3 regions of the Aquitalea sp. ASV11 genome follow, and region 1 is predicted to be linked to each of the others. Evidence: predicted binding sites of a transcription regulator. Region 1 holds the regulator's gene; each other region holds the start of a gene.

Region 1 (7,598 bases):
CTGCCTTTATGGCTATCCGGTTTTCGCCGCAGCATGCGGGCATCCTGCCGGTTCAAATAACCGGCAGCCACGGGTTGTAGTTCTGCGGGATAGTCCAGTGGAGCACATTCCACCTGTCCTGCATGGTTGGCACCGGCTGCATAAAACAAACCCGGTTTGTGGCACAGAAAGGTCAGCGTGTGGCTGGCCTTGATGCAGGCTGAAGGAGCCTGGCCGGTATAGGCATTCAGGCCACTGGGGCAATCCAGTGCCAGTGTGGGGCAGGAAAGCTGGTTCAGCTGGTTGATGAGCTGGCACCAGAAGTCATCCAGCGGCCGGTTCAGACCAATGCCAAACAGACCATCAATCAGCAAGGCAGGCGAAGAGTAATCCACACTCAATTGCTGTAGCGGCAGGCCGCCAGCCTGGCGCAGGGTCTGGAGCGCCTCACAGGCTTCTGTACTGAGTGGTGGTTGTGGCAGCAGCACATCCACCTGATAACCTTGCTGCATCAGCAGCACTGCTGCCACCAAGGCATCGCCGCCGTTATTGCCCGGACCGGCAGCTACCAGAATGCGCGCACCTTGCGCGACATGCTGCTCCACCCAATCTACCGTGGCTTGCGCGGCTTGCTGCATCAGATGGATGCCACGCTGTGCGGCGACTACTTCCAGCTGACGCAAGTCCGCCAGGCTCCACAGGGCTGCATTGTGCATGCTTACTCCTTGCCGGGTTCTCCCCAGCGGGGCATCAGGCTATTGGGAACGCGTAGCTGGTCCAGTATGCGGGCGACCACGAAGTCCACCATGTCTTCGATGGTGGACGGGTGCGTATAAAAGCCCGGTGATGGTGGCAGGATCACCACCCCAAGCCTCGCCAGCTTGAGCATGTTTTCCAGATGAATGACGGAGAAAGGTGTTTCCCGTGGTACCAGAATCAGCTTGCGCCCTTCCTTGATGCTGACATCGGCAGCCCGTTCAATCAGGTTGTCGCTCATGCCTTGTGCAATGGCGGCCAGGGTGCCCATGGAGCAGGGACAGACCACCATGGCGTCGGCCGGGTTGGAGCCGGAGGCGACCGGAGCAAACCATTCTTCACGGCCAAATACCGCCAGCTGTCCTTCTGTGGCAGCTGTGCGTTGTTGCAACCATTGGGCAAATTCGGCAGGGCGGGAGGGAAGTTGCAGGTCCATCTCCTGCTTGGCCACGATTTGTGCAGCCTGGGAATAAAGTACCCACACGCGGACGCCTGCACCAATCAGGGTGTCGATCAGCCGCAGGCCATAGGGCAGGCCGGAGGCTCCGGTAAGGGCAACGGTAACGGTTTGGGGTGTTTGCATCTTGTTTCCAGTGGCGGTCCTGCCTGCCGGCGCAGCGGGATGCTGCGAGCCAGGCAGGTGACCGGTCAGGATTCGCGAAACAACTGGCGATGTCGTAACAGGACCTGTTCGGCCGGAAAGGCCTTGGCCAGTTGTTCGGCAATAAAGACAGAGCGATGCTGACCACCGGTACAGCCGATGGCCACAGTGAGATAGCTGCGGTTTTCGCGGCTGAATTCGGGCAACCATTTGAGAATCATGCAGCGGATATCTTCCGCCATTTGAGCGACCAGCGGTTGCCCCGCAAAAAAGTCGACGATGGGTTGGTCGCGGCCGGTAAACGGACGCAAGGCCAGGTCGTAATAGGGATTGGGCAGGCAGCGGACGTCAAACACGAAGTCGGCGTTCAGCGGAACGCCATGCTTGAAGCCGAAGGATTCGAAAATGATGGTGAGCCGACTGCTGTCTGCTTCCACCAACTGCTTGATGGCCGTTTTCAATGCATTGGCTGATAATTCGCTGGTGTCGATGCGAATACCCATTTCCTGCACGCTGGCCAGTAGTTCCTGCTCCAGCTGGATGCATTCCTCCACCGTGGAGCCGCTACCCGACAGTGGATGCCGGCGGCGGGTTTCGGAAAAACGCTTGACCAGGGTTTCCGGCTTGGCCTCGAGAAACAGCAAGCGTACATCCACGGCTTGCTGACGCAGTTTGTCCACCTCGGCAGGCAGTGCGCCCAGCGAAGGGCTGGAGCGGGTGTCCACGCTGATGGCAATCTGCTGGTAGCCATAATCGGCATAAAGCGACATGGCTTCGTGCAGCATGGTGGCTGGCAGGTTGTCCACACAGTAAAAGCCAGAGTCCTCCAGTGCGCGCAGGGCGATGGATTTACCGGAACCGGACAGGCCGCTAATCAATATCAGGCGCATTTTCCTGATCTCTGAGGAAGTTGGTATGGCGTTCGATGAACTCACGGGTACTGTCGATACCACGCAGTTGCAGGATGTAGTTGCGCACAGCCGCTTCAACCAGCACCGCAAGGTTGCGACCTGCCGCAACCGGCAGCACCACCTTGCGCACCGTCACGCCAATGATGTCCTGGGTTTCCGACTGGATGTTCAACCGGTCCAGGGCCTGCATCGCCTGGTCGTTGGCCTTGACCAGGTGAATAATCAGTTTTAGCACCTTTTTCGGACGCACAGCGGTTTCGCCAAAAATGGTACGGATATTCAGGATGCCCAGGCCGCGCACTTCCAGAAAGTCGCGCAGCAGCGGCGGGCAACGGCCTTCCAGGGTTTCCGGGCCGATGCGGTACAGTTCCACCGCATCATCGGCCACCATGCCGTGACCACGGGAAATCAGTTCCAGTGCCAGTTCGCTCTTGCCCATGGCCGAATCGCCCATGATCAGCACGCCGATTTCCAGCACATCCAGAAACACGCCATGCAACACGGTGGAAACTGCCAGTGCGCGCGCCAGATAGATGCGCAGCACATCCATCAGGTAGGGGCTTTCCAGCGGTGTGCTCATCAGCGGCACATTGTGGGTGTGGCAGTAGTCGCGCAGCAGTTTGGGCACTGGCTGGCCATTGGCCACCATCACCACAGACATGGTTTTGTGGAACAGTTGGTCCAGCGCGGTCTTGGCGGCGGATTGTTCCAGCCGGTTGAGGTAGTCCACCTCGGCCAGACCCAGCACTTGCACCCGGTTGGGGTGAATGAAATTCAGGTGGCCGACCAGGGCCAGGGTAGGGCGTTGTTCGTCATTGCCGATGGGGCTGTCCGCGCCGCCGGTGCCTGCTACCCAGGTCAGGTTGAGCTTTTGCTGGTTGTCCTGATACAACCGGCGCACGGTAATGCTAGGCATGGTTGGTATTCCATCCGGTGAGCAGCTGGTACAGATCGGCACGCGAGCTTGCGCTGAGCAGTTGTTCACGCAGCTGTTTGCTGGAGAACAGCTGTGCCAGCTCCGAGAGCACCTGCAAGTGCAGGTCGGTTGCCTGTTCCGGCACCAGCAGGACAAACAGGCTTTGCACCGGCTTGCCATCCGGCGCATCGAAAGGAATCGGGTTCTTCAGGCGAATGAACACGCCTGCCGCTTCCTTGAGCCCTCTGGCACGGCCATGCGGAATGGCCACCCCTTGGCCAAGGCCGGTGGAGCCCAGTTTTTCCCGGGCAAACAAGCAGTCGAAAATTTCACTGCGGGCGATGCCGTGGGTGTTTTCGATAAGGAGGCCCACCTGCTCGAAGACGCGCTTCTTGCTGGCGACATCCAGGTCCGGGAGGATGTGATCCTGTGTCAGGATTTTGCCAATCAGGCTCATAGGAATGGTTGCACGCGGCTACAGAAACTGGCCAATTCTACGTTGCCTTCATCAAAATGAAAAAGGCTCCGAGCAAATAAAAACGGGAACCCGCCGGGTTCCCGCATCGAATACATAATGCTTACAAGCTGGCTTCCGGTTGAACCTGCGGGCTTGCTGCACGGTGTTCGCTTTGTTTTTCCTTGTGCTTGAGTACCTGGCGATCGAGCTTGTCCATCAGCGCGTCGATGGCAGCGTACATGTCGGAGTCGGTGGCCTCTACGTGGATATCCTTGCCGGAAAGGTGAACATTCACTTCCGCCTTCTGTACCAGCTTGTCTACCGACAGGGTGACAGCAACGTCAATCACGTGATCGACATGGCGGGTGATGCGTTCCAGCTTGGTTTCCACGTATTCGCGGATGGCCGGGGTTACTTCGAGGTGGAGACCGGTTACTTTGAGGTTCATACCCTAACTCCTTCTTGTGTTGACTACCCGGTCGGGTCGGCCGGGCGGGCGGATATTCTTCAAGGCGTGAATCACAATGCCTTGCGCAGATTGACCGGCGGTATCTGCATAGCTTCACGATACTTCGCAACGGTGCGTCTTGCAACCTGAATCCCTTGCTTGCCCAGTTCGTCGGCAATGGCGCTGTCCGAAAGTGGCTTGGCCGGGTTTTCACCGTCTATCATGCGGCGGATATGCGCCTTGATGGCCGTTGCCGAGCATTCGCCGCCGCTGTCGGTTTCCAGTGCACTGCCAAAGAAATACTTCAGCTCGAACAGACCACGAGGGCAAAGCAGGTATTTCTGCGTAGTGACGCGTGAGACGGTCGATTCATGCAGGCCTAGTTCGTCTGCGATGTCCCGCAGGATAAGCGGCCGCATGGCGACTTCACCGTGTTCAAAGAACGCTTGCTGTCTTTCGACTATAGCTTCTGACACTTTCAGAATGGTGTCAAATCGTTGCTGGATGTTCTTGACCAGCCATTTGGCTTCTTGCAGCCGGCCAGTCAGTTCGCCTGCGCCTGCCCGGTTTTCCGACAGCATCTGGGCGTATAGCTGGTTGACACGCAAGCGCGGTACCGCGCCGTTATTGAGTTCGGCCACCCAGTGACCACGCCGTTTGCGCACGGTGACATCCGGAATGACATAGTGCACGTCTTCACCGCCAAAGCTGGATGCAGGGTGGGGTGTCAGCCGGGCGATCAGCTGCTGTGCCTGGCGGATGGCTTCGTCATCCACGCCCAGAATGCGCTTCAGGCGGGTGTAATCGCGATTGCCCAGCAGCGTCAGGTGCTCGGCCACAATCTGGCGGGCCAGTGCATGGCCGGGCTCATTGGCGGGCAAACGGGCCAATTGCAGGCCAAGCGACTCTGCCAGGTTGCGCGCGGCAATGCCGGGGGGGTCGAATTGCTGTAACAGGCGCAATCCGACCATCAGTTCATCGGTTTCCAGTTCCAGTTCCAGCGGCAGGTTGCTGGCCAGTTCTTCCAGATCGGTAGTCAGGAAACCGTTGTCGTCCAGTTCTTCAATCAGCAGCTGGACGATGGCCTGGTCGCGGGTGGGCAGGGTCAGTTCACCCAGCTGCGCCAACAGGTGTTCGCGCAGGCTGACCGGGCAGGGGACGTTGAGCATGGGGTCGAATTCATCGTCCCCGTCGTTGCGTCGGCTGCCACTGCCCCAGTCGGTGAGTTCGCCATTGCTGGCGTCCTGGCTGTTGTCACCATCGCTGCTGTCCGACGCCGTGCTGGTGGATTCTTCCTGGGCAGCCGGCGTTTCTGCCTGGCTGCTGTCATGCGAGGGCGGCTCATCGCCGCGTTCCAGCATGGGGTTGTCCAGCAAGAAGCGTTCGACTTCTGCCTGCAGGTCAAGCGTGGACAGCTGCAACAGCTTGATGGACTGTTGCAGTTGCGGCGTGAGGGTGAGTTGCTGGGAGACCCGTAGCTGTAGTGACTGTTTCATGGCTTACAGGTGGAAGTGCTCGCCCAGGTAGACCTGGCGCACTTTCTCGTTGTTGACCAGTTCTTCCGGCTCGCCGGAAGCCAGTACCGAACCATCACTGATGATGTAGGCGCGATCGCAGATGCGCAGGGTTTCACGCACATTGTGGTCGGTAATCAATACGCCAATGCCACGCTGTTGCAGGAAGGTGATGATTTTCTGGATGTCGATGACGGCAATCGGGTCTACCCCGGCAAACGGTTCGTCCAGCAGGATGAAGCGTGGGCGGGTGGCCAGCACGCGGGCAATTTCCACTCGGCGGCGCTCGCCACCGGACAGTGCCAGCGCATTGCTTTCGCGCAGGTGGGCGATATTGAGGTCGTCAAGCAACAGGCTGAGTTCCTGCTCCAGCTTGTCGCCCTTGTAACCGGCAATTTCCAGCACCGCCGTGATGTTTTCTTCCACCGTCATCTTGCGGAAAATGGAAGCTTCCTGCGGCAAATAGCCCAGTCCAAGGCGGGCGCGCTGATGAATGGGCAGGTGGGTGATACTGTTGCCATCCAGCGTGATTTCGCCTTCATCGGCACCGATCAGCCCGACAATCATGTAAAAGCTGGTGGTCTTGCCGGCACCGTTGGGGCCAAGCAGGCCGACCACTTCCCCGCTCTGGATCTGCAGGGCGACGTCCTTCACCACCGTACGTTTTTTGAAGCGTTTTTTCAGGCGCTCCACTTTCAGGATGCTGGGGCCGCTCATTGGGTGTTTCCGTCTGTTTTCTTGCCAGCTGGGCTGTTGTCCCTGGGCTTGGGCTGAATGATGGCTGTCACGCGGCCGCCATTGCTACTGGCACCACTGCTGACTTCATACATTTCGGTTTCGGTGTTGTAGGTAATGACATTGCCGATGACCAGATCACTGCCACGCTTGACGCGGGCATTGCCGGTGAGCACGGCAACGTGGGTGACGGTGTTGTAGTCCAGCTGGTTGGCCTGGCCTTCGATCCATTCGTTCTTGCCGTCCATTTTCTGGCGGAAGTTGACCTGGCGTCCGGTGGCCTGCATGGTCTGGTTACCCTGTTTGTCCTGGGTGACCGTGGCGCGGTCGGCATTGAGCTTGAGTGTGCCCTGGATGATGACGACATTGCCTTGCCATACCGTGACGCCCTTGAGCTGGTCGAGGTTGCCCCGGTCGGCACTGATTTCGATGGGCTTGTCCCGGTCGGCCTTTTCGGCATGGGCGGTCTGGATGGCGCACAGGCCGAGGGCCAGCCAGGCCAGCCGGATGAAGCGGCGGCAGTTATTTTTCATAAGTGGCCTTTGCGTTGGACAGCAGCTGTAATTGTCCAGCCTGCTGTTCGTAAATGAAGCCCACGGCGCTGCCGCTGGACTTGCCATAGTAGAAGTGCGTGAGGGTATCTGCGCGGGCAATGTGCTTGACGGTGTCAATGCGCATATTGCTGCTGACTACGCGGGTTTCCAGTTGCGTGGCGGTGGCCGGCTGGATCAGCGTGACTTTCTTGTCGAACAGTACCTGTTTGGTCTTGCTGTTGTAACGGCCGCTTTCACCAATGGCATGGTAGGCCAGTACGCCATTCTTGTAGCTTTGCAGGTCCGGCGATTCGAAATACGACTCGGTGCGGTCCGGGTATTGCCACATGCGGCTGGCAATCATCTTGTCCTGCAGCATGCCCTTGGGGTCGAAGCGGGTGGCCATCACGCCCTGCGCCACGACTTCAGGCTTGTTCGGGTCCAGCTCGTGCTTGCTGGGCTGCCAGCGTGACACGGCATCCAGCCAGACGGTCAGCAAGCCGGTGATCAGCACCAGCAGGATGGGAAACAGGCGGTGCGAACGGATCATGCTAGATACCGTGCCACGATGGCGTCAAAATTGCCTTGCGCCTGCATGATCAGCTCGGCCAGTTCACGCACTGCGCCCTGACCGCCGGGGAAGCCGGTGACATAGTGCGCATGCTGGCGTACCAGGGTGGGGGCAGCCGGCACGGCCACCGCCAGGCCGACGCGGCGCAGAACCGGCAGGTCGATCAGGTCGTCGCCG
Region 2 (7,598 bases), on a different contig from region 1:
GCTCGGCAATCACCGTGCCACTGGCCGTGGTGCGCTGGCCAAAACCGCTCCAGTCATCCACCACGGTCAGGCCCGGCGTGCCTTGCTCGACAAAGGCCAGCAAGGCCTTGCCTTCTTCATCCACCGCCAGTACCGGCACCCAGTGCGCGTACAGTGCGCCGGTGGCGTAGAACTTGCGGCCATTTAGCACATACTCGTCGCCATCGCGGCGGATGGTGGTCTGGATGTCCAGCACCGTCTTGCCACCGGCTTCGGAAAAGGCATTGCCATAGCGCTGGCCACGCAGCACCAGGTCAAAGAAGTAACGCTGCTGCTCCGGGCTGCCTTCCAGCCGGATGTCCTCCACCAGGCAATAATGATTTTGCGGAATCTGTCCCAGTGACGGGTCTGCCGCCGAAATGATGGCAATCACCTCGGCCAGCGTGACGGCAGACACCTCGGCACCGCCAAAGGCGCGCGGCACGGTAATGCCCCACAGGCCGCTGCGCGAGAACAATTCCACCTCGTCAAACGGCAGCTTGCGTTGCTGGTCGCGCAGCGCGGCCTGCTCGGCCAGTTGCGGAGCCAGTGCGCGTGCCACTTGCAGGGCTTCGGCATCGTTACGGATCACCGGTACGACATCCGGTGTGGTAACAGGAGTGGGGATATCCAGTACGGCGCTGCTCATGGTGCTTTCCTTGTGGGCCGCCAGTCAGTGACCGGCAGCAAGATGGCGAAGTGATCCACCATCTCATTGCAAACAGCATGCCAGCCATTTATCTGTTTAATTTCAACAGCTTGAAAAAATTACACCCACAAGAATGATGAGCCGGCAGCAGCAATCTTGCTGCACGACTGCTGCCATTCCAGCAGGCACAAACCCCCGGCACAAACAAACACACCCGCCATGGCGGGTGTGGATAGCAGAACGGCAAGGCTGGATCAGGCCGGCTCTCCGACTGGTGCAGCGCTTGTCAGCGCTGCCATTTCGGTTCGTTCGCGATAGGCAATCAGGTCGGCAATGGTGATGATGGGCAGGCCATGCTGGCGGGCAAAGCGCAGTAGCTCGGGGCGGCGCGCCATGCTGCCATCGTCATTGACGATTTCACACAGCACTCCGGCCGGGGCCAGCCCGGCCAGCCGCGACAGATCCAGCGCTGCCTCGGTGTGCCCGGGGCGCGCCAGCACCCCGCCCGGCGCATAGCGCAGCGGGAAGATATGCCCGGGCCGGGCAAAGTCGCCAGCCGGAATACGGCTGTCCGCCAATGCCCGCAGCGTGGCGGCGCGGTCGGCTGCGCTGATGCCGGTACTGGTGCCGTGCAGGTAGTCCACGGTCACGGTGAATGCGGTGCGCTGCGATTCATTATTGCTGCTTACCATCAGCGGCAGTTGCAGCTGGTCCAGCCGCTCGCCGGTCAGTGCCACGCACACCACGCCGCTACTGTAGCGCACCAGGAAGGCCATCTGCGCGGCGGTGATTTTCTCGGCTGCGATGATCAGGTCGCCTTCGTTTTCACGGTCGGTATCGTCCACCACCACGGCAAAACCACCGGCAGCAATGGCGGCAATGGCTTGTTCCACACTGTCAAAATCGTCTTCAACTGCTTGCAGGTTCTGGGTCATCTTGGTTCTCATGAATAAAACGAGGGGGTCGGGTACTGGCCATTCAGTGCCCAGTCACCCAGCTCTTGCAGCTTGTAATCCAGCGGGTCGTGCAGGCTGTGCACGCGCAAATTGCGCCAGAAGCGGTCCAGCCGCAGGGCGGCGCTGGTGGCGCGTGCGCCGGTCACGTCGAAAATGCGGCTGGTCAGGTCCAGTCCGCTGCGGCTGGCATGCACCTTGGCGGCGGCAATCTGCAGGGCCAGCTGGCCGCGGCCTGCCTCATCCAGCGCATCGCCCTGCTGCCAGGCCTCATCCAGCTGGTGGCTCGCGTGGTTGGCCAGCACACGCGCACCTTCCAGTGCAGCCTGGAATTCACCGTAATGCAGCAGGGTGTAAGGGTCCTTGCTGGCCGTAGTCGCCAGCGAGGCGGGCCACAGGCGGCGTTGCTCCAGCGTGTAGCGCCGGGCTTCGGCCACCGCCCCTTCGGCAATGCCCAGATAGATATTGGTGAGAATCAGCTGCGCAATCAGCGGGCGTAGGCAGGCGCGTGGTGTGGATAGCGGGCCGGGTTGCAGCAGCAATTCATCCGCCCTCACCCGCACCTGCTCGAAACGGGCAGAGCCGCTATCGGTCTGGCGCTGGCCGATATTGTCCCAGTCCTGATGAATGTGCACGCCTTCCCGAGCGGTGGGGATGACGGCAATCAGCAAACCACCCTGCCCGGCGCGCAAGGCCGAAGCCAGCAGCATGTCCGAATCGGTGGCGCCGGAGCAGAAGCTCTTGTCACCATGAAAGCGATAACCGTCGCCATCCGGCGTGGCCAGCGTGCGGGTATCCAGCGGATTGAGCGCATTGCCCCAGAACCAGCGTTCACGCACGGTCTGCTCGAACCAGGGCTGCCATTGGTCGGGCCGCCCGAACAGCTGGGCAGTGGCCAACAGCAAGTGCTGGAAGGCAAACACATGGGCAACCGAGCTATCCACCCGTGCCAGTTCACGCACAATCTGCAAGGTAGTGCTCCAGCTTTCGCCCAGGCCGCCAAATTCGCGCGGAATGATCAGGCCAAGCAGGCCGCTGTCGCGCAATGCATCGCGTTCGGTCTTTGGGGTGCCACCTTGCTGGTCACGCGCAATGGCTGTGCGGGCAAAACGGCTGGCCAGTTCGCGGGCAATGGCCAGCGGGCTGTCGGGCGCAATGGATGAATCAGCCATGCTGCCTCCCGCTCTGACGATACGGCTGGTGGCCAAATGAAACATTTTTGCTGCTGAATAAATGAATAAGCATGAAATTACCTGCGGCGGAAATTAAACCGGGTGCGGTTTTGCCAGATAAGCATTAGCAGATTGCATGCCAGGCAATTCAGCCTCATTCATGCTGAATCCGGCCAGTTATTGCTGCTACAGCAGCAATTCATTCATCAGCGCTGCTGCGTGCACAGCAGCCAATAAACACGGTGCTGCACCAGCAGCAATATTCAAAAAACGGATATTGCTTGCCATCTACAGCTAATTCAAATTCTGCATATATTCCTGATAAATCCTTGGTTTACAGCAGCTGATTGGCACGGTTAAAACTGTCGCCAATGTGCCAGACAGCACACAGTTTAAAAGGATGAACGCTTGAACCTGCCCCACCACCTGCTGGCACCCTCGCCCACTGCCAGCACTCCAGCCTCGGCCCTGCTGCTGGCGCAGCAGCTGGCTGGCCAGTTTGCGGCTACTGCAGCAGAGCGCGACCACGCCGGCGGCACGCCCAAGGCGGAGCGCGACGCCATTCGCGCCAGCGGGCTGCTGGGCCTGTCCATTGCCAGCGAGCTGGGTGGCCTGGGTGCCAACTGGCAGCAAACCCTGCTGGTGGTGCGCGAATTTGCCAAGGCCGACAGTTCGGTAGCCCATGTGTTTGCCTTTCATCACCTGATGCTGGCCACGGTGGAGCTGTTCGGCCAGCCGGAACAATGGCAACCCTGGCATGAAATCACCACCCGGCAAAACTGGTTCTGGGGCAATGCGCTCAACCCGCTGGATGAGCGCACCATCAGCCGCCGCTTTGACGGCTGGTACGAGTTTTCCGGGCAGAAAAGCTTTTGCTCCGGCGCGCTGGATTCGCAAATGCTGGTCGTTTCCGCCCGTCAGCAGCACAGCGGGCAATTGGTGGTGGCCGCCATTCCCACCGGTCGCAGCGGCATCAGCGTGCAGCAGGACTGGAACAATATCGGCCAGCGCCAGACCGACAGCGGCAGCGTGAATTTCGAGAAAGTACGCATTGAAAACAATGAAGTGCTGGACAATCCCGGCCCGCTCACCACGCCACGCTCCTGCCTGCGGCCACTGCTGGCGCAGCTGATCCTCACCAATATCTATCTGGGCATTGCCGAAGGCGCATTCGAGGAAGCCCGGCACTACACCTTGCACGAGGCGCGCCCCTGGCGGGCGGCACAGGTGGACCACACCCACGAAGACCCCTACATCCTTGGCCATTACGGCGAGTTCTGGGTGGGGCTGGAGAGCGTGCGCGCCCTCACCGACCGTGCCGGCAACAGCATGGTGGCCGCACTGGCACGGGGTGAGGCACTGACACAGGACGAGCGTGGCGAAGTGGCCATGCACATTGCCGCGGCCAAGGTGGCCGCCACCCGGATGGGCCTGAACCTGGCCTGTCAAATGTTCGAGGTCACCGGCGCGCGCGCCACCCATGCCGGACTGCGTCTGGACCGGCACTGGCGTAACTTGCGCACCCACACCTTGCACGATCCGGTTGATTACAAATTAAAGGAGTTAGGGGAATGGGCTTTGATTCGCAACTATCCGACACCGACGTTTTATTCCTGAAACCCGCATCGGCCCGCAGGGCCGAGCCAGCACAAGGCCCGGCCATGCCCCTGATCACCCTGCCTAATCGGCAAAGCCTTACCACCTCCATCCGCGCCACGGCACAGGTATTCGAGGACCCGCAATCCACCGCCCTGCTTTCCCGGATACAGCTGATTGCCCCCAGCGACGCCAATGTGCTGATCATCGGCGAAACCGGCACCGGCAAGGAGCTGATTGCCCGTCATGTGCACGCGCTGAGCCAACGGGCCGACCAACCCTTTGTGGCCGTCAATTGCGGCGCGTTTTCCGAATCACTGGTGGAAAGCGAACTGTTCGGACATGAAAAAGGCGCATTTACCGGTGCCTTTGCCGCCAAACCGGGATGGTTCGAAGCGGCCAATGGCGGCACGGTGTTTCTGGATGAAATCGGTGACTTGCCGCTGAACATACAGGTGAAGCTGCTGCGCATCCTGCAGGAGCGCGAGGTGGTGCGGCTGGGTTCGCGCAAGCCCATTCCCATCAATGTCCGGGTGATTGCCGCCACCAATGTGCGGCTGGAAGAAGCGGTGGCTGCCGGCCACTTCCGCGAGGACCTGTTCTACCGCCTGCGGGTGGCCCATCTGGCCCTGCCCGCCCTGCGCGACCGCCCCGGCGACATCCTGCCGCTGGCCCGGCATTTTGTGGATGAATACCGCCAGCGCCTGGGCTATGGCGATGTCGCCCTGCATGCCGATGCCGAGCGCAAGCTGCTGCAACACCCGTGGCCGGGCAATATCCGCGAACTGGAAAACGTCATCCACCATGCCTTGCTGATCTGCAAACAGAATGTAGTGCGCGGCGAAGACTTGCAGCTGTCCTCGCTCCAGCTAAATCGCCGCAACGAACGCCACAGCACACCGTCAAACCCGGCCCTCAGCAGCCATGACGCGGATGAAGGACACCAGCAGTTGCAGCAGGCCTTGCAGGCCCTGTTTGAAACCAATGGCAGCCATCTGTACGAAGACATCGAAAGCACCATCATCCGCGCGGCGTATAACTATTGCCACCGCAACCAGGTGCAGGCCGCCCGTTTGCTGGGCATCAGCCGCAACATCATCCGTGCGCGGCTGATCCGCCTGGGGGAAATCAGCGCGTTGCGCTAGAAACAATCGGTCCGGGCAAAACTCAAGCCCAGGCCGCGCCGCCATGCAGGTGCAGCACTTCGCCGTTCATGCTGCGGTTGTGCATCAGGAACAGCGCCGCTTCGGCAAATTCGGCTGCCTGCCCCAGCCGCCCCAGCGGCAAGCCGGCCGCCAGTGCCTGCAGCCGTGCTGCATCATCACCCAGCGCGGCGGCAAGCAAGGGGGTTTCCATGGGGCCGGGGCTGATGACATTGATGCGGCGCGGCGCCAGCTCGCGCACCAGACTGTGTGCCAGGGTTTCCACCGCCGCAGCCGCCACCGCCGCCATGGACTTGCCCGGCTGCGGACGCTGTACCACCATGCCGGAAGTCAGGGTGATGGACCCCAGCTCTGCCATGCGCGGCAAGGCAGCACGCAGACAATGCACACTGCCCCAGAAACGGCTGTCCAGATTGCGCTGCAAATCTGCAAGATCCGACTCCACCAGCCGCCCCGGGCTCAGTACGGCGGCAGTCACCAACAGGTGGTCCAGCTGCGGTATGCGGGCAAAGAATGCCTGGATGGATGTTGCATCCAGCATATCCACCGGCCAGCCGGTGGCTGACTGTCCCAGCAGGGCCAGCGCCTGCTGCAGGCGCTCAGGCTGACGCCCGCCAATCACCACCTGCGCTCCGGCTTGCACGGCAGACTGTGCGGCCGCCAGTCCCAGCCCGGAACTGCCGCCCACCACCACCACGGTTTGTCCCTGCAATGTTTGGTCTTGCATCGCCTTGCTCCTGCTTTCAGTGAAAAAACTGATGCTAAAGCTGTGCAGACAGCGTTAATGCAAGCTATTTCCTGTTTAAAAAACGACTAAATCTGTAAATATCGTAAGAAATTTCTTGGAAAGACCAGGGCTAGCGACGCAAAAAAGGCATTGCCGCAGCAATGCCTTGTCATGGATGAATCAACTGCAGGCTATTTTTGCCAGGCCAGGCTGTAGAGCTTGTCGTTGTTGGCGTAAGACTTGCGAATCTGCGCCTTCACTGCCGGGGAGCTCTGGTAGATCTGCACAAACTTCAACAGCCGCGGGTCACGGGCATTGTCCTCGCGAGCGACAAAGCGCAGTGCATATTGCTCGTCGTCCTTGCCGGAAAAAATCAGCGCGCTGCCGGGGTCAAACGCATGCGCCGCCACGATGAAATGCGGATAGCCCTGCGCCAGATCGACATCATTCACCACCCGCACCAGCTGCGGGCCTTCCACTTCCACAAACTCCAGCTTGCGCGGATTGCTGACAATATCGCTCAGCTTGCCGCGTGCACCCACGCCGTCGCGCAGCTTCACCAGCCCGGCTTTTTGCAGCAACAGCAAGCCACGGCCCTGATTGATGGGGTCGCTGGCAATGGCCACCTTGGCACCGGTTTTCAGTTCGGAAAACTGTTTGATGCGGCTGGAGTACAGGCCGATATTGGCCAGAATGCCCAAGCCTACCGGCTTGAAATGATAGCCCTGGGTCTTGATGACATTGTCGAGAAACGCCTGATGCTGGAAGTAATTGGCGTCCAGGTCCTTGCTGGCCAGCGCGACATTGGGTGTGGTCCAGTCGGAAAACTCCACTACCTCCACCTCCAGCCCCTGTTTTTTTGCTTCTTGTGCCGCCACTTGCACCGAGTCGGCATAGGCACCCGGTGTAACGCCAATCTTCAATGCCGCCGCCAGCGCGCCTTGCGCCAGCAGCAGGCCGACCAGCGCCAGCGCGCCCAGTTTCTTCTGGTGAAGTTTCATGATTTTCCCTTGAGTGTGTGATGTTGTTTTGGTTTCTTGTCGCGTCAGCGTGGCCGGTAGCCCGCTGCGGCATGGCGCGCCGGTAGCCGGTCGCCCTCGGCAAACAGCTTGTGGCGCAGGCTGCCTTCGGCGTATGCCGTCTTGTAACTGCCGCGGTTTTGCAGCTCCGGAATCACCAGGTCGATAAAGTCTTCGTAGCTTTCCGGCGTCACGGTGCGGGACAGGTTGAAGCCATCCACGCCCACCTCGTTGACCCAGCTTTCCAGCTCGTCCGCTACACTGGCTGCATCCCCCACCAGCGTCGGATAACGACTGCCCA
Region 3 (7,598 bases), on a different contig from region 1:
GCGCTGTTATTGGTGTTGATGGACATTGCTGCCGTCAGTGCCTTTCGCGCCAGCGTGGACGGCTCGCTGGAAGAACTGCGTGCGGCCAATACCCAGCGACTGGAGCTGTACGCCAACAGCCTGGAAAGTGAAATCGGGCACTACGCCCGCCTGCCCAGCCTGCTGGGCCTGTCCCCCTATGTAGACCGTTTGCTGCACGCTCCGGACGATGTCCAGCGCCAGCAGGCCGCCAATGATTATCTGGAACGCCTGAGCCAGCGCACCGGTGCCAGTGCCATTTACATCATGGATGACAAGGGCGTGGTCAAGGCCACCAGCAACTGGCGCCAGCCGGACAGTTATCTGGGCGAGAACGACGCATTCCGCGCCTACTTCACCGATGCCATGAATGGCCAGCCCGGCCGCTTTTTTGGCGTTGGCACCACCCGTAGCGAAGCCGGTTACTATCTGTCCGAACCGCTGAGCAGCCACGGCCGCATCATCGGGGTGGCGGTGGTGAAGGTGAATATGGAATACCTGGAAAAACTGTGGCGGGAAAACAAGACCACGGTGATGGTATCGGACCAGAACGGCGTGGTGATTCTGGCCACCGAACCGGGCTGGAAATTCAATACGCTCAAACCCTTCAGCAAGGCCTTGCAGGACGCGTTTGACCGCAATTTGCAGTACAACCGCAAACGTCTGCCGCCACTGGGGCTGGAAGAGCGGCGCAGCCTGGGCAATGGCAGCCACATCTACCGGCTGGAACAGGGAGGACGCAAGCCGCTTAGCCGCCTGGCCTACCCGCGGGACATGCTGGGCCAGTCCTTGCAGCTGCCGCTGTCCAACTGGCGGCTCACCGTGCTGTCCAGCCTGGACCCGGTCTACCAGCTGGCCTACAACCGGGCCGCGCTGGCCGCAGTGCTGACACTGCTGAGCCTGACCGGCATTCTGTGGCTGAACGAGCGCCGTCGCCGCCTGCGCGACAAGCTGGCCGCACGCGAAGCGCTGCAGCAAGCCTACCGGGAGCTGGAACGCAAGGTGGAAGAACGTACCGCCGACCTGTCGCTGACCAATCAGCGACTGCAAGAAGAAGTCAGCGAACGTATCCGGACCGAACAGCATTTGCGCCAGACGCAGGACAATCTGGTGCAGGCAGGCAAGCTGGCAGTACTGGGCCAGCTGGCTACCGGTGTGGCGCACGAACTGAACCAGCCGCTGGCGGCACTGCGCACCTTGTCCGGCAATGCCATCAAGTTTCTGGAGCGCGCGCAAACCGACACGGTGCGCACCAATTTGCAAACCATCTGCCAGCTGGTGGACAAGATGGGCGAAATCACCAGTGCGCTGAAAAGCTACTCGCGCAAGTCCACCAACAGCCTGGGTACGGTAGACATCAGCATGGCCATCGACAGCGCCCTGTTATTGCTGCGCAACCGGCTGGAGGGAAGTGGCATCAGGATATTGCGCCCCAATGCCCCGGAGCCATGGCAAGCACGTTGCGACCCCAACCGCTTTGAACAGGTGCTGGTGAATCTGCTGGCCAATGCACTGGACGAGCTGCAACAGCGCCCGGAAGGGCAGATTGAAATCAGCGGTCATCGCACGCCCACCCAGCTGGTGCTGCAAATCCGCGATAACGGCCCCGGCCTGCACGAGTCAGTGCGCGCCCAGCTGTTCGAACCCTTTGTCACCACCAAGCCCGCCGGTATCGGCCTGGGCCTGGGGCTGACCCTGAGCGCCGGCATCATTGCCGAAGCCGGTGGCAGCCTGAGTGCCGACAATCACCCGCAGGGCGGTGCCGTGTTCACCATCACCCTGCCGCTTGCCACAAAGGAAAACCGTCATGTTTGATGGGATGAAAGTGTTGATCGTCGAAGATGATCCGGACGTGCGGCTGGGCTGCGAGCAAGCGCTGATGCTGGAAGGCCTGGATGCCCGCGGCGTGGCCAGCGCCGAGCAAGCCCTGGCGCTAGTCACCCCAGGCTTTCCAGGCGTCGTGGTCAGCGACATCCACCTGCAAGGACAGGATGGCATGGCGCTGATGCGCAACTTGCTGGCCCGTGATGCCAGCCTGCCGGTGATCCTGATCACCGGTCATGGCGATGTCAGCCTGGCGGTACAGGCAATGAAAGATGGCGCTTACGACTTCATCGAAAAGCCCTTCTCCCCAGAGCGCCTGCACGATGTGGTGTGCCGTGCCATGGAGCAGCGCCGCCTGAGCCTGGAAGTGGAAAGCCTGCGCCGTCAGCTGCAGGACAAGCAAAGCCTGGAATCGCGCCTGATCGGCCGCTCGCCGGCCATGGAAAAAGTGCGCCGCATGATTGCCGACCTGGCCGATACCTCGGCCAATGTGCTGATCCTGGGTGAAACCGGCACCGGCAAGGAGCTGGTGGCGCGTTGCCTGCATGAAATCAGCCGTCGCCAGAAGCACAACTTTGTCGCCGTCAATTGTGGCGGGCTGGCGGAAAACCTGTTCGAGAGCGAGATTTTCGGCCACGAGGCCCATGCTTTCACCGGGGCCGCCAAACGCCGTATCGGCCGCATCGAATATGCCAATAACGGCACGCTGTTTCTCGATGAAATCGAAAGCATGCCGCTACCGCTGCAAATCAAGATGCTGCGCGTGCTGCAGGAACGCACGCTGGAAAGGCTGGGTTCCAATACCCCCATTCCGGTGGATTGTCGCGTGATATCGGCCACCAAGGCCGACCTGAAAGCCATGGGCAATAACGGCAGCTTCCGTAGCGACCTCTACTACCGGCTGAACGTGGTCACGCTGCAACTACCGCCGCTGCGCGAACGCCGCGAGGATATTCCGCTACTGTTCGAGTATTTCCTGCTGCAATCGGCCAGCCGTTTCGACCGCCCTACCCCGCAACTGGAAGCCCATGAACAGGCCGAGCTGCTGGCCTACGACTGGCCGGGCAATGTGCGCGAATTGCGCAATGTGGCCGAACGCTATGTGCTGGGCATTCGCACCCCGCTGTCGGAATCCGGCGAGCCAAGCCAGAGCCTGCCGCTGGCCGAAACCGTGGAAGCGTTCGAACGGGCACTGATTGCCGAGGAGTTCCGTCGCCACGGTTACAGCCTGAGCCGCACCAGCGAAGCGCTGAAAGTGGCCAAGACCACCCTGTTCGACAAACTGAAAAAATACGGCCTGAATCAATCGGGTTGATGGCCCGGTTGATGACCGGGCTGTTGGCATGCCCGCAGTCCCGGCCGGCACCGGGCTGCAGGCATAAAAAAAGCGGCCACCGGGGCCGCTTGCCAAAGGCTGCTTGATCAGTCGCTACACCATGCTGTCGCTGCTGGGGGATCACACCAACGGTGTCGCAGTCGACAGACAGGCCGGTACAGCGCCTGTCAGCCAGCTCAATAGGTGTAGAACATGCGTTGCAGTTCTTTGGTGTCGTGGGTCTTGGTCAGACCCAGCATCAGCAGGATGCGGGCTTTTTGCGCATTCAGCGTGTCGCTCACCACCAGATCTTCCTGGTCGTCATTGGCTTCACCATTACGCGCCACGATACCGCTACCCACGCGCGAGCTGCGTACCACGATCACACCCTTCTTACGGGCATCACGGATGGCAGGCATCATCTGGGCGGCAATACTGCCATCGCCCACACCGGCTTGCACGATGCCCTGGGCACCGGCAGCAATGTCGGCGTCCATGGCCACGCGGTCCATGTTGGCGTAACCGTAAACGATGTCGACGCGCGGCAGGCTGTTCAGCTTGGAGATGTCAAATTCGGTATCTGCAGTGTTCTTGCGGGTGGACATGCGGTAGAAGTGCGGCTTGTTGTCCTGCATGTAACCCAGATAACCCAGTTCCGGCGTCTTGAAGGTGTCGGTAGTGGAAGTATTGGTCTTGGTGACTTCGCGGGCGGCGTTGATCTGGTCGTTCAGCGCAACCAGCACACCCTTGCCAACCGCATCCTTGCTGCCAGCCAGAATCACCGCGTTATACAGGTTGATCGGGCCATCTGCACTGATGGCGGTGGACGGACGCATGGAGCCAACCACAACCACCGGCTTCTTGCTCTTCACCACCAGGTCCAGGAAGTAAGCGGTTTCTTCGATGGTGTCGGTACCGTGGGTAATCACCACGCCGTCTACATCCTTCTGGGCCAGCAGTTCGTTCACACGCTTGGCCAGCTTCAACCACACTTCATTGGTCATGCTTTCGCTGGCGATCTGTGCAACCTGTTCGCCACGTACATCAGCCACCTTTGACAGCTCGGGTACGGCGGCAATCATCTTGTCCACGCCCAGCTTGGCTGCGGTGTAACCAATGGTGGTGGTGCTGGTAGCGCCAGTACCGGCGATGGTGCCACCGGTTGCCAGAATCACCACGTGCGGCTTGGCCGCATCAGCCGCCTGGGCGGACTGACCACACAATGCAGCCATGACAGCTGCGCTGGACAACAACATTTTGAAGGTTTTTTTCATGTCTCTTCCTTTGTAGAAAGACAAGTGGGAGATGACGTTGCCGGGGAGCAACTCACTGCAGCGATCCCCCCGTCACCAGCTTGTCCACCTGTATCGGCAGCTTTGGCTGGGCGGGGAGTCTCGCCTGATTTCTTATTTGTTTATGCGTGGCAGGGACGCCGGGGCTCAGGCCTGATCTTCGGCCAGGGCCGGGTTGGCATGCGCAGCTTCGGCATCGATATCGCCTTCCGAAGCAGCAACCACGGTAGTGGCAATGGCATTACCCAGCACGTTGGTGGCGGTACGGCCCATGTCCAGGAAGTGGTCGATACCCAGAATCAGCAGAATGCCGGCTTCAGGCAGGTTGAACATCGGCAGCACGGCGGCCACCACCACCAGCGAAGCACGCGGTACACCCGCAATACCCTTGCTGGTGATCAGCAGGATCAGCAGCATGGTGATTTGCTGGCCCAGGGTCAGGTTGATGTTGGCAACCTGGGAGATGAACAGGGCGGCAAACGAGGTATACATGATGGAACCGTCCAGGTTAAACGAATAACCCAGCGGCAGGACAAAACCGGAAACACGTTCCTTGATGCCGAAGCGTTCCAGCTGCTCCAGCAGGGTCGGGTAAGCAGCTTCGCTACTGGCGGTGGCAAAACCCAGCATCAGCGGCATGCGGATGGTTTTGAGCAGGGCGAAGATCTTCTTGCCGACAAAGCCATAGGCCGCGGCAATCATCAGCATCCACAGGCAAGCCAGGGCCAGGTAGAAGCTACCCATGAACTTGGCGTACATGGACAGCACACCCAGGCCATCAGCGGTAATGGTGGAAGCAACGGCACCGAATACACCAACCGGGGCAAACATCATCACGATATTGGTGACGCGCAGCATGATGTTGGCCAGCTGTTCCAGACCCTTCATCAGGATGTCCGGTTTCGGGCCCTTGTAAGAAGCAATGGCAAAACCGAAGAACACCGAGAACACCACCACTTGCAGCACTTCGTTTTTCGCCATGGCGTCAAAGAAGCTGGTGGGGAACATGTGGGTGATGAAGTCCTTCAGGTTCAGCGCGCTGGTCTTCAGGGCCGGTGCCGCAGCATCAGCCACCGGCAGGGTGTAACCCACGCCAGGTTGCAGGCTGTTGGCGAAAATCAGGCCCAGGAACAGGGAAACCAGCGAGGCACCCATGAACCAGCACATGGCCTTCAGACCAACACGACCCACAGAGCGGGAATCACTGCTGCCAATGCCATGCACCAGGGTGGACATCACCAGCGGTGCAATGATCATCTTGATCAGACGCATGAACACGTCGGTCAGGATGGAGAAGTAACCGGCAACATCTTTCAGTTGCTTCGGATCGGTAATCGAGGTGTGACAGCCGTAGCCGACTGCGATGCCCAGCACCAGGGCGATCAAGACCCACAGGGTAATCTTGTTGGTTTTCACGAGCGTTTCTCCAGAGTAACCCGGCTTTATGGCCGGTGTTGAGTACGCTCTATACAGCAGAAAGCGTGCCAAGAAAAATTCACATTTTTAGCACGTAAATATCTGATTTTTATGAATAAAAATAAAAATACAATAGCATTGATTCGGAAATCCGAATGGAAGCTGAAAACGGCGTTTGGAAAACCGACCGGAATGGTGGCAGTGGATACCGCGCTGGGGCTCTTGTGACCTGCTATCCGGCGAAAAGTTTCCGCACTGCAACATGCACTTGCAGACAGCTCCACCGTTACCACCACCCTTTTGTGTAAGCGGCAGAATCACCGAAAATGGCTGGCAGCCCCGGCAAGCAGTCCAGTTTGCCTGGCAGCTGCTGCATTATGATCAGACCACATTAGGAACCCTGCCTTGAGCATCATCACCAATTTCCGAGATCTGGGCGGCATACAGAATAGACATGGTCAGCATCTGCTTGCACATCGTCTGCTACGTTCTGCCGAACTGTCGCAATTGTCTGCCGCAGAAGCCAAGCAGCTGGTGCAGGATTACCAGCTGAACAAAATCATTGATTTGCGCAGTGCAGAAGAAGTGCGCCAGCGACCTGACACCCTCATTGACGGCATCCGTTATATCCATATCGAGCTTTTGAGCGATACACCGCATATGGCACAAGCCTCCATTGCCGCATTCCGCAAGCTGGACGACCGCAGCAATACCCACGAATACATGCTGACCTTGTACCAGGAGTTGGCGCTTGCTCCGGCCGCACACGTCGGGTATCAGCGTTTTTTCCGGGAACTGCTCAATAATGCCGCACATGAAAGCGTGCTGTTTCATTGCGCCGCAGGCAAAGATCGCACCGGTATTGCCGCCATGCTGATTCTGGAAGCACTGGAAGTGGCCAGGCCTGTGATCTACCAGGACTATCTGCAAACCAACCGCCTGCGCCAGGAGGAAAACGCACGCCTGCTTGCCCAGGCGGCGGCCGCTGGTGCCACCCCAGCCCAGCAAGCAGCCTTCGCCATTGCGCTACGCGTGGACAGCCGGTATCTGGATCGGTTTTACAGGACGGTAGAAGAACACTACGGCTCGGTGGATGACTACTTGCAATCTGTCATCGGGCTGGATCCACACTGCAAGCGGCAACTGCAACAGCAGTATCTGCAATAGACACTGCCAAGATAACAAGACATGAAAAAGCCGCTGTGAATGATTCACAGCGGCTTTTTTGTTTGGTGGGCCCCCCGGGAGTCGAACCCGGCACCAACGGATTATGCTTACCCGCTACGGCTTTCGCCGCCCCTTTCGGGTTTGTGGTCTGGACTGTCTCTTGTCTTTACGACCTGCCCGTACAGTCTCTACACGTTCTCTCTTGCGAGAGCTTCGCTCGGGATTGCCACGCCGCCACGCCAGCAGAGGTTTCCCCGAATTTGAGCAGTTCTACCAGAGAGCAGAGTCAACTTGCTCCAAGGCAACCCAATCAGTGCACTCCGTACTCTTGCGAGTCGTAGGAGCTCACTTGTTAAGTCCGCTGCTCTAACCAAGCATGAGCTAGAGGCCCGAAGCTGCGCAGTATAACAGAATGAAATAAAAATCCCCAAGCCCTGATGCAAGCAGCTTGGGGATGCCGTCTTAAAAGACAGGCTGTATTACTGACCGCCCGGCTCGTTGTCCAGGAAGCTGCGCAGGCGTTCCGAACGGGTCGGGTGACGCAGCTTGCGCAAAGCCTTGGCTTC

What was found. Region 1 encodes sigma-54, which starts transcription at its own class of promoters, with help from an activator protein. Its sites were predicted from a motif close to CTGGCACGCTTCATGCTT; they were not measured.
Region 2: the regulator sigma-54 is predicted to act here: its motif matches at 3,140-3,157, upstream of JHD62_RS09005 (acyl-CoA dehydrogenase family protein).
Region 3: the regulator sigma-54 is predicted to act here: its motif matches at 5,920-5,937, upstream of JHD62_RS05210 (dicarboxylate/amino acid:cation symporter).

What each region holds. Positions count from the first base shown of each region.
Region 1 is NZ_JAELUD010000019.1:21,805-29,402, reverse strand. Features, by position in the region: gene JHD62_RS08560 (NAD(P)H-hydrate dehydratase) at 1-695, opposite strand, end outside; gene JHD62_RS08555 (flavin prenyltransferase UbiX) at 698-1,318, opposite strand; gene rapZ (RNase adapter RapZ) at 1,384-2,226, opposite strand; gene hprK (HPr(Ser) kinase/phosphatase) at 2,207-3,163, opposite strand; gene ptsN (PTS IIA-like nitrogen regulatory protein PtsN) at 3,156-3,620, opposite strand; gene hpf (ribosome hibernation-promoting factor, HPF/YfiA family) at 3,742-4,068, opposite strand; gene JHD62_RS08530 (RNA polymerase factor sigma-54) at 4,140-5,564, opposite strand; gene lptB (LPS export ABC transporter ATP-binding protein) at 5,568-6,299, opposite strand; gene lptA (lipopolysaccharide transport periplasmic protein LptA) at 6,296-6,850, opposite strand; gene lptC (LPS export ABC transporter periplasmic protein LptC) at 6,840-7,400, opposite strand; gene JHD62_RS08510 (HAD family hydrolase) at 7,397-7,598, opposite strand, start outside.
Region 2 is NZ_JAELUD010000021.1:2,219-9,816, reverse strand. Features, by position in the region: gene JHD62_RS09020 (SfnB family sulfur acquisition oxidoreductase) at 1-667, opposite strand, end outside; gene ribB (3,4-dihydroxy-2-butanone-4-phosphate synthase) at 922-1,602, opposite strand; gene JHD62_RS09010 (acyl-CoA dehydrogenase family protein) at 1,611-2,792, opposite strand; gene JHD62_RS09005 (acyl-CoA dehydrogenase family protein) at 3,201-4,409, shown strand; gene JHD62_RS09000 (sigma-54-dependent Fis family transcriptional regulator) at 4,364-5,533, shown strand; gene JHD62_RS08995 (SDR family oxidoreductase) at 5,556-6,278, opposite strand; gene JHD62_RS08990 (MetQ/NlpA family ABC transporter substrate-binding protein) at 6,470-7,279, opposite strand; gene JHD62_RS08985 (LLM class flavin-dependent oxidoreductase) at 7,324-7,598, opposite strand, start outside.
Region 3 is NZ_JAELUD010000009.1:68,714-76,311, forward strand. Features, by position in the region: gene JHD62_RS05195 (ATP-binding protein) at 1-1,833, shown strand, start outside; gene JHD62_RS05200 (sigma-54 dependent transcriptional regulator) at 1,826-3,157, shown strand; gene JHD62_RS05205 (type II asparaginase) at 3,355-4,431, opposite strand; gene JHD62_RS05210 (dicarboxylate/amino acid:cation symporter) at 4,597-5,865, opposite strand; gene JHD62_RS05215 (tyrosine-protein phosphatase) at 6,271-7,032, shown strand; gene rpoD (RNA polymerase sigma factor RpoD) at 7,512-7,598, opposite strand, start outside.